Regions from separate parts of the Thalassobacillus hwangdonensis genome, predicted to be linked through region 2. Evidence: riboswitches for the same ligand, from Rfam matches in the RefSeq annotation. Region 2 holds a riboswitch; each other region holds the start of a gene.
What was found. A riboswitch is a leader RNA that binds a small molecule or an ion and turns the genes downstream of it on or off. The one in region 2 is predicted to bind cyclic di-GMP.
Positions count from the first base shown of each region.

Region 1: another riboswitch for cyclic di-GMP. It lies ahead of ACFQ2J_RS17845 (EAL domain-containing protein); the one in region 2 lies ahead of ACFQ2J_RS13940 (anti-repressor SinI family protein).
Region 3: another riboswitch for cyclic di-GMP. It lies ahead of ACFQ2J_RS17230 (HD-GYP domain-containing protein); the one in region 2 lies ahead of ACFQ2J_RS13940 (anti-repressor SinI family protein).

Region 1 covers NZ_JBHTKL010000006.1:448,034-451,306, forward strand. Annotated here, with positions in the region: gene ACFQ2J_RS17820 (TetR/AcrR family transcriptional regulator) at 1-328, shown strand, start outside; gene ACFQ2J_RS17825 (hypothetical protein) at 366-653, opposite strand; gene ACFQ2J_RS17830 (helix-turn-helix transcriptional regulator) at 650-880, opposite strand; gene ACFQ2J_RS17835 (Spo0E family sporulation regulatory protein-aspartic acid phosphatase) at 1,010-1,171, opposite strand; gene ACFQ2J_RS17840 (response regulator transcription factor) at 1,437-1,793, shown strand; cyclic di-GMP riboswitch class I at 1,820-1,905, shown strand; gene ACFQ2J_RS17845 (EAL domain-containing protein) at 1,972-2,682, shown strand; gene ACFQ2J_RS17850 (PilZ domain-containing protein) at 2,702-3,238, shown strand; gene fba (class II fructose-1,6-bisphosphate aldolase) at 3,270-3,273, opposite strand, start outside.
Region 2 covers NZ_JBHTKL010000005.1:912,464-915,736, forward strand. Annotated here, with positions in the region: gene ACFQ2J_RS13935 (phospho-sugar mutase) at 1-1,450, shown strand, start outside; cyclic di-GMP riboswitch class I at 1,634-1,743, shown strand; gene ACFQ2J_RS13940 (anti-repressor SinI family protein) at 1,772-1,930, shown strand; gene ACFQ2J_RS13945 (IDEAL domain-containing protein) at 2,110-2,559, shown strand; gene ACFQ2J_RS13950 (helix-turn-helix domain-containing protein) at 2,827-3,051, shown strand; gene ACFQ2J_RS13955 (anti-repressor SinI family protein) at 3,055-3,195, shown strand; gene ACFQ2J_RS13960 (YigZ family protein) at 3,222-3,273, opposite strand, start outside.
Region 3 covers NZ_JBHTKL010000006.1:317,967-321,239, reverse strand. Annotated here, with positions in the region: gene plsY (glycerol-3-phosphate 1-O-acyltransferase PlsY) at 1-143, opposite strand, end outside; gene ACFQ2J_RS17235 (GGDEF domain-containing protein) at 416-1,495, opposite strand; cyclic di-GMP riboswitch class II at 1,701-1,784, shown strand; gene ACFQ2J_RS17230 (HD-GYP domain-containing protein) at 1,797-2,408, shown strand; gene ACFQ2J_RS17225 (pirin family protein) at 2,530-3,273, shown strand, end outside.

The DNA of each region.
Region 1 (3,273 bases), on a different contig from region 2:
TGAAGAAGAGTCAATTCAGATGACCGAGAAAATTCTCGAATACGTGGTTGATAATAAAGTAATGTTCCAGACATTTTTGAAGCAGGATGCAGCCCCGACGTTTGAACAACGGATGATGGATTTGACACGAGGATTCATGATGAACAACTGGATGAAGGACCATTATCTGCAGGCGGATGAGTCTAGGTATTTGAGTTCCTTTGCCATCAGCGGCGCCATCCAGGTAATCAAGGATTGGCTTGAAAACGATTTGGACCAGTCTCCGAAGCAAATGGCTGTGCTGATCAATAACTTCATCAATTACGGATTTTCCTATCTTGATAAATGAAAACATCCAGAACCCGGGAGTTCTGGATGTTCTTTTATTACGCCCGCTTTCTGATCGTGTAAAGTGTAGCTCCCTGCACAATAAACGTAAGCAGGATCAGCACCCACATCGTATCCCGGTAAAAATCATAAGAGACTTCCGAAAAAGAATGCGCCGTTTCCAACAGCAGCCATCCGATTGGAAGGATCGGTGCTGAGAACATGTAAGACTTGTTCAGAATCGCCTGGCCTCGTTCATCTTTCCCTTCTTCTCCCCAAGACACCTTGAAGATGATATAAAGTGATACTAAAAATACCGGCATTAAAATGATTCCTGCGAAAATCATTCAATCTCCCTCCCCTTGTATTGAAATACTTCATTTATATCCTTTTCGAACAACTCTGCGATTTGAAACGCTAACTTGAGTGATGGATTGTAACGGTTTTTCTCCAATGAAACGACTGTTTGTCTGCTGACACCAAGCTTCTGGGCAACTTCCTTTTGCGACCACTTCTTCTCTGCACGAAAGACCGCAATACGATTCTCCAACTCTCCATTATCTTTAAGCACCATATGTTCAACTCCTCACGATGCTTATTGTAATATATTTTTTACATAGTGTCAAAAATATATTACATATTACCATAAAAAAATTCCCAACCATGTGGCTGGAAAGTTGACAGTACGCTCTATGATGAAAAATTATGCTTTCATGATGATCTGATTATGTAACTGGTCCAATTCCTGTGAAAGTTTGAGGACGATCGGGTCTTGAAATCCACGTTCCATCCCTTCCTGCATCATCCGGTGGCGTTTTCTTTCAAGCTCTCTCCGGATGGGGTCGTACAACTGAGGTTGAGCCATGCAACCTCCTCCTTTAATATCATACATAATTAAATTGTCCCTTTGCAATATTTTACATTATGGTATCATATTTCAATAAAAATTGGTACATTTCTAAAAAAATAATTCAAAAACAATGCCTTTATACCCATTAATTCCCATTAACAATATTAAAATAGTAATAAATACCCTTATATGGTTAGAAAATACCACACATAAGTAATAGATGTTATTTTACTAGTATAGTAATATGTACATATCGACGCATGTCGAAAGGAGGAGATTTATGTTGAAAGTGGTTAATGCTTACTTATTATCCCCGCAAGATATCAATGATCTGATCTACGCTATCGATACGACGATCAATCATGAGAATTTTTCTTCCGATCAAATCGACCGCCTTAAAAGTTTGAAGTTAGAATTCGCAATTAATGAAAAAGATATAGTTAACCATTCAGACTTCAGAAAAAGCTTAACTGCTAGAGAAGACGAAGTACTTTCCCACCTATTGAACGGAGCAAACTCGCTGAATATTTCAAAATCCCTTCATATTTCAGAACACACCGCAAAAGCCCACATCAAGAACATCTACAAAAAATTAGATGTGAATGGTAAATCTGAACTGATATTGCGATACACGTGAAATAAAGATACAACTAATATCCGCCCTACCGATAATGGCAAACCAGTTGAAAGGCTGGGACGCAAAACCACGGGTCTACAGATGTTCTATCTACGATAGCCGGGTTACCGAAGCATGGGAGACAAAGCAGTCTCTTATTTGAGACTGCTTTTTTTAATGAATAAAAAGGAGCGATTCAATGAAAACAGATTACATGCCGTTAACTGTCGCTGAAAGTTTTTATCATAATTACCAGCCGATCTTCAATCTTAGAACATGGAACAAAACAGGATACGAGGTTTTATTCCGCTCAAAGATTCACGCAACCCCAGTCAAAGCATTTCAAATTGCCAAAAAGGAAAAGAACCTCTTCAAACTGGATATCGAGTCGATAAAACTGGCTCTTCACAACCTATCGACTTTTCAACACATTCACAAAGGTGCCAAGTTGTTCATCAATGTCTATCCTTCCACGATACTTCATCCAGATTTCAACTTCTTCTTCAAAGAACATATTCACCCTTGTGTACAGAAAGATTCTCTCGTGTTTGAGTTGAACGAATCCGAAGAGTTGGATCACCCAGGTCCACTTGTAAAAAAATTAGATTCCTTAAAGAGTTCTGGCTTGAAAATAGCTATCGATGATTTCGGTGCTGGCAGGAGTGACATGATGAACCTGCTGGAATTGAACCCGGATTATATCAAAGTCGACCGTTATATTACTTCCGAACTCGATACATCACCGAAGAAACAGGAATTTCTTCAGTATTTAGTCAACTATAGCCGAAGATTCAACATTAAATTGATTTTAGAAGGGATTGAGACTTCAAAAGAACTTACGGTAGCCAAAATGCTTGGAGTAACGTATGCTCAAGGTTTCTTATTGGGAAAACCACAAAAGTTGATGTAATAGGAACGGAGGGGCCATGATGATTTGGTTAGTCAGTTATGGTTTAGTGGTTAGTTTGTTGATGTTGTTCCTGTTGCTGAAAGGTAATCGACTTTTTGTGAAAAAGAAAAAAGAAATCGTAGAATTGCAAAAGCAGCTTCAAACTATAAAGAAAGAACTCATGCCCGTAAAAGCAGGTACGAGGAGGAATTTCCGTTTAGAAGTCCCACAAATCCCTTGTACGATCGAGTTCGTTGACGTGGAGGAAGAAAGCCTGAAAAGACTGACGAATAGAAAAATCACTTCACACATTGAAGATATAAGCACATCTGGTTTAAAAATTACCTCACCATACAATTTGCCGATAAAGTCGAAGCTGAAAATAAAAGTCGTGTTTGAATTGAACAATGAAACCTTTGAACAATTCGGACTCCTTGTCAGGAAAGAAGAGCATATCCATCAAAAGATGAACCAATACGGAGTGCAGTTCATCAATGTATCGATGAAACAGCAACAGAGTATCATCTTACAGCTAAATAAGATTCAAGCTGAGCGAAGGCAAAAAAGAATTTCTTAGCGAATAAAAGGTGCTTCATGAGAAGCACCTTTTAT
Region 2 (3,273 bases):
TTCTCGTCATATGTCAAAGGAATTCGCTGTCGAAGCGGCTCGCGTCCTTGGTGCACACGGCATCAAAACCTATGTGTTCACTTCCTTGCGCCCGACTCCTGAACTTTCGTTTGCGGTACGTTACCTGCACACGGCAGGTGGTATTGTCATCACAGCGAGCCACAACCCGCCCGAATATAACGGCTTCAAAGTGTACAACGAAGATGGCGGACAACTGCCATTGGAGCAGGCAGCTGAAGTCATCGATTACGTCAATCAGGTCGAAAACGAACTCACTGTCGATGTAGCTGACCAAGTTGAGTTGGAAGAACAAGGCTTGCTGGAATGGATCGATAAGAAAGTGGATGATGCTTATTTGAAAGAGCTTCGTTCGGTAAGCTTCAATCCGCATATGAATCACGACATGGCTGACGAATTGCAAGTCGTCTTCACACCGCTTCACGGTACAGCGAAGTTCCTGGTCGAAGAAGGCCTGAAGCAGATGGGCTTGAAACACGTGCATACCGTCGAAGAACAGGCACAGCCTGACCCTGAATTTCCGTCAGTGGAATCTCCGAATCCTGAGGAGCATCAGGCATTCGAACTTGCGATTAAAAAAGGGAAGCAGGTAGGCGCGGATATTCTGATCGGCACGGATCCTGACGCAGATCGCCTCGGTGTAGCTGTACCGGATGCAGATGATGATTATACGGTACTATCCGGAAACCAGCTCGGCGCGCTGATGCTGGATTACATCCTTTCCCAGCATTCGGATCTTCCGGATAATGGACTACTTATCAAGACGATCGTAACGTCCGAGTTCGGCCGCAAAGTCGCAGACTACTATGATGTCGCGACCCTCGACACCTTGACAGGCTTTAAATTCATCGGAGAAAAAATTCGTGAATTCGAACGCACCGGAGAATATGAATTTTTATTCGGTTATGAAGAAAGCTACGGTTTCCTCGTAAAAGAATTCGCTCGTGACAAGGATGCAGTCCAGGCTGCTATCCTTGCTGCAGAACTGGCCTTGTTCTGGAAGTCGAAAGGGAAGACGCTGCTGGAAGCGCTGGACGAACTTTATCAGCGTTATGGCTATTACGTGGAGGACCTGCAATCCATCAAGCTTGATGGAAAAGAAGGTACTGAAAAAATCCAATCAATTATGGAAGCCTTCCGTGGCATGGAAATCGATCAAGTAGGATCGTTGAAGGTCGTCGCTGTCGAAGACTATGCATCCTCCAAGCGCCACCACGTGGCAGAAGGTAAAGAGAGTGAAATTACACTGCCGAAATCGAACGTACTTAAATTCATCTTGGAAGAGGATTGCTGGTTCTGCCTTCGTCCATCAGGTACGGAGCCGAAAATTAAATTCTATTATGGGGTGAAGTCGGATTCCTTCAACGAAAGTCTGGATCGCCTCGAACAACTGAAAACCTATGTGAATGAAAAATTGCATGCACTCGTTTAATCCGAAAGGCCGCCTGAATGGTGGCCTTTTTTGGTCAAAATTATTCTATTACCATACATCGACAAATCCTGCATTTTGAGTATGCTAAAACGCAACTTTATACCTATGTAAATGTTATAAAAGGACTAGTAATTTGTCAGATAGTATAGTAGACTGTATTTATCAGAAAATTAAAAATAAGTCGCTAGTCAAAGGCAAACTTATCGAAAGGTAAGGACGCAAAGCTTCGGATCTAATGCTGCTCTTCCCGGGATCCATACATAAAAAAGAGCGAAGATGGCCGAGCTGCCTAAGGTGATGGATGATGGAGGATGATCATTCATGCAAACGAATTGGCGCAAGGAAGCAATCGATGTCGAGTGGGTAGTATTGATGTCAGAAGCCAAAGCCTTAGGTTTATCGAAACAAGAAGTTGAAGCATTTTTAAAAGAAAGAGCAGAGAGAAAGCCGACACTGCAGAGCAAATCTGCCGGCATTTAGACGACTGAGATCTTGTATAGAAAGATAAGACGCAAGCCGTACGTTGCCCTGGGACCTAAGGAGCAAATACGGCTTTGTTAATTTTTACAGAGAAAAAAAGCTTTTCTTTTTCAACGATCTGTCACATACTATAATTATGAATACTGAATATTCAGAATTCTATGGGGGTGGACAAGTTGTTGACCGTTAAGATGCTCAAGCCCTATTATGTGAAAGAAGACAGCCACTACACGCGCATCGTGCTTGCATATCAGTACTTTTCTGTATTGGTGGACGGACAGTTGTATCACTTCATTCCGAAAGAATCGAAAGAGATTATCATCGATCGCAAGAAAAACCGGATTCATAACGTCTATGATATTTTTGTTTTCCAAAGAGGTAAAAAAGTGATTTATGTGGCAGTTGCGGATCTGCTCGTGCTGCCGGAATTCATGACTCAGATCCAGTCGATTTTAAAAACGCATGACCGAATCGAAGAAAAAGAAGAAGATCCCTCAGAGTCCATTGGCTTGTTCGAAGAATTGGAAAAAGGGAACCTTCGCAGGTTGATTGACAAAGCCATTGATAATGGGGATGAAGTGCTTTTCAATCAATTGACCCAGAAGCTGAACCAAACGATAAGAAGTTGATGACTAGTGGGTGCCTAAATTCAGGCATCCATTTTTGTGGGAAAAGGTGAAAAAGTGTGCAGGATGGCGAAAAAATGAGAAAATGGCATAAGATGAACGATAACCTGCATAATATGAAAGGATATAGGGGTTTTCAAGCATAGTATTGTTCTTTATAATGAAATTAATAATTCTTTATTAAGAACGTTCAGAACGCTGACGTACTAATTATTTTTTTGATTTGCAGTTCTTTTTAAAGAACGACCTTACTGAGTGGAGGTTTGTACATTGATTGGACGACGATTGAAAGAACTGCGATTGGACAAAGGTATATCTCTGAGTGAGCTCTCGAGAAGGTCGGGGGTGTCTAAATCCTATATCAGCAATATCGAGCGCGGGGTCCAAAAAAATCCATCATTGATTGTACTGAGAAAGCTATCGAAGACGCTGGACGTTACGATTGAGCAGCTTGTTGCCTGGAAGTTTGCCTCAAAGGACGAAAAAAGCAGTTAATGAATGGAGATGGTGAACGCGGTGGAAACGAAAGTACTGGATGAAGAGTGGATCATGCTGATGAAGGAAGCGAAAGGGTTAGGGTTGTCGATTCAAGATGTTGAACGATTGCTGCAAACAAATAATGATGGAAGTAAAGAATAATCCCGTGACATAACATTGTCGCGGGATTATTCTATCTCGTCATCAGTTACCTCAATCTCTGCATAGTTGACATCTCCA
Region 3 (3,273 bases), on a different contig from region 2:
CCTAAAACTCTATAAGCATTCGTTGCACCAAGATTTCCACTACCATAATTGCGAATATCCTTCTTATAAAACACTTTACCGACTATTAAAGCAAATGAGATTGAACCTATTATATAACTTGAAATTAGAGTTAAAATGTTCAAAGTAGTATTGTCTCCTCAATTATTAGTTTGCTATTATAAGTATTTCTCTTTGTTATTTATTTTTTCCTGCAACCCTTCTTGTAATAACTGCTCAGCTCGTTTCTCTTCCAAAACTGAACCCGTTAGCTCAGGCACAGAAAATTTCACGCCTTAGCACTTCACCGCGATGAGTGACAGTCCCTCATCGCGGTGAAGCTTTAGCAGAGCGGGGGACTGTCCCTCAATGCGTTAAAGCAATAGAGGAGCTGGGAAAGTGAATCCCGGCTCCTCTATTATTGGGCGATGCATAGTTTGTTGCGGCCGCTTTCTTTTGCTTCGTATAAAGCGACGTCGGCACGTTTCAGGAAGTCTTTGATTACTACGTCCTGCTTCGTCAGGCTCGAAGCCCCGATGGAAACAGTTATATGGAGCGGCTGATTGTCCGGTAAGACAAACGTGTTGTTTTCTACCCGCTTTCTTATCCGTTCTCCAACAGCAGTCGCCTGGGTAAGCCTGCAATTAGGAAGCAATATTGAGAATTCCTCACCGCCGTTTCTCGAGACAATATCCATGTCCCGAGAGGTCTCGTTTAAGATCGCTCCAAGCTGTTTCAGCACTTCATCCCCTGCATCATGGCCGTAAGTATCATTCACTTTCTTGAAATGATCGATATCAATTACCAGAATGGATAAACTCTCATGCTTTTCTTTAAACCTGGTTGTAAAGATATTCAAATAGTAGTCAAATTGCCGTACGTTGTTCAGTCCAGTCAAGAAGTCCACTTCGGCCGATTCTTTATAGAAGTGGAATAAGCGGTTGGCTTCCTGCATATCAATGAATACTTTCACTGCTAAGAGCCCTGCAATGATTCCAAACGGCCAATAGAAAAGTAAGATTTCCTGGCGTAACGCTTCATCACTGATTGTGATATATAATGCGATCGTTACAAATAACATGCCTATGATATTCCCGAAAAACATTTTGACTTTTATGCTGTCGATTTGTGCATATTTAGCTAGCAAAATTACACAGCCTCCCAACAGCAGGGAGAGTGCTACAGCAACGTAAGCTGCTTCAGTAAAACCGAAGAAGAAACGGCTTCCTGCAATGATTACCGTCGTTACAATCGTGGCAGGAATGCCACCATAAAAACCTATGAAGAGGATAGCCAGATGTCTCAAGTCAACCCTGACAGTATCAGTCGCCTGGATGGAAAAGTACATCAATAGTAAGCCGAGTAGTCCAAAGAAGAAGCCGTAACCTATCGAGGTCTTCAAGGAGTTCTTGGAATTCAAAGGTTTGGGGAAGATTTTACTCATCAAATAAAAGCAGGATATGAGAACAGCAGCGTTTGCTGCGAGATCCTTAATCAAATAAATCACCTATTTCCATTACTGGTAATCGTTACAAATATAGTTATCTAAAAGTATAGCATTTTTAAGAAATATGTCGAAAAGAGAATGTAAAATCTTTGTGAAATAATCATAAAATTCCTTTTTCCTCACCAGTATGAACTAGTATTAAAGCCGAAAAGTGATTATAATAGGTACAAAGCAAGGCTATAACTGCTTCACACATCAACGAAGAGAAGGCAATGAACGATAACTCTTCATGTGGGCACTTGAGTTATCGGGAGTCACTAGTGCAACCGGCTCCTAAATGGAGGTATGAAAGATGAGTTTTTCCCCTTTGGATTATTACTTAAATGTGTATTCTCCTTCTGCAAAGGATTTACTAGAACAGCTCCGGAAACATGACGCCATTACATATCAACATTCGTTACAGGTAACCGATTATTATGTAAGGTTCTGTGATTATTGGTCATTGTCGAAAATGCTGGTGCCTTCACGGGTGCTTTCTGTGCTGCTTCACGATATCGGAAAGCTGCAGGTCCCGAAGCGCATCTTACAGAAGCGAAGTCCACTTACTAATATGGAGTGGCATATTTTAAAAGGGCATCCGCGATATGGTACTGAAATTTTGAGTGACCATACGGACATTAAATTAGAACCAGATGTGGTCTTGTATCATCACGAAAACCTCGATGGTTCCGGCTATCTTTATGGATTGCAGGGTGCAAGGCTGGATTCCTGTGTGAGAATCTTGCGGATCATCGATAGTTATGATGCCATGATAAGTGCAAGATCCTATGGGAAAGTTTTCACACCAGGAGAGGCGCTTGAAGACTTGAGGAAGCATGGGGATACCCACTATGATGCAGATTATGTCGATCTCTTTGAAGAATTCATCCGTGAGAAGAGTATGAAAAAATCTCTTCCTTTATAAATTTAAAGAATGAGGCTCCCAGCACAATGTGTATGGGAGCCTCTAATTTTATTTCGGGCACATATTTGGACATTATTTCCTACTGTTCCTAGAATAGAATCAAGAAAGTAGGAAGGGAAGGATAAGTGTGGCAGAGTTCAAACGTAATGTAGATAAACAGTGGTATGTGAAATACGATGAGGTAGGATTCCCTTCGATCCAGAAAGGGTGGGTCCTGCCTGCTGGCCAGTTCGAGATGTTCGATCCGTTCATCCTGATGGCGGAAGACTGGTTCAAGAAGGGAACATTCACCGATCATCCACACCGCGGCTTCCAGACGATCACCTATGTCGTCGATGGAAGGCTGGAGCACATCGACAATGGTGGGGGAAGAGATATCCTTGAGCCAGGTGACGTTCAGTACATGAATGCCGGTGGCGGAGCAAGGCACGCGGAGGACGGTGTCGAAGATGATATCGCGCATACCCTTCAGCTATGGCTGAATCTGCCGAAGGAAAAGAAATTCACCGGAACGAGATATCAGAACCTTTATGGTGAAGACGCGCCGGTCGTACGATTTGATGGCGGCCAGGCAAAAGTTTTCTCAGGAAACGTGGCAGGTGTGAAAGGCCCGATGGATTCTATCGTACCGATCACGTTGACGGAACTGACGATGGAAGAAGGTGCTTCGTTCACCCTCGACCTGCCAGAGAATCACAATGCGTTCGCATATGTCCTTGCCGGTTCAGCAGATATCGGGGAAGATCCGGTGAATTTGAACAAACATGGTGTAGCAACTCTGAGCTTTAACGAAGAGGCTCCTAACGACGCAACAAGCGAACTGAAGGTCACTTCCAAAAAGCGCCGAACGAGAGTGCTCGTTTAT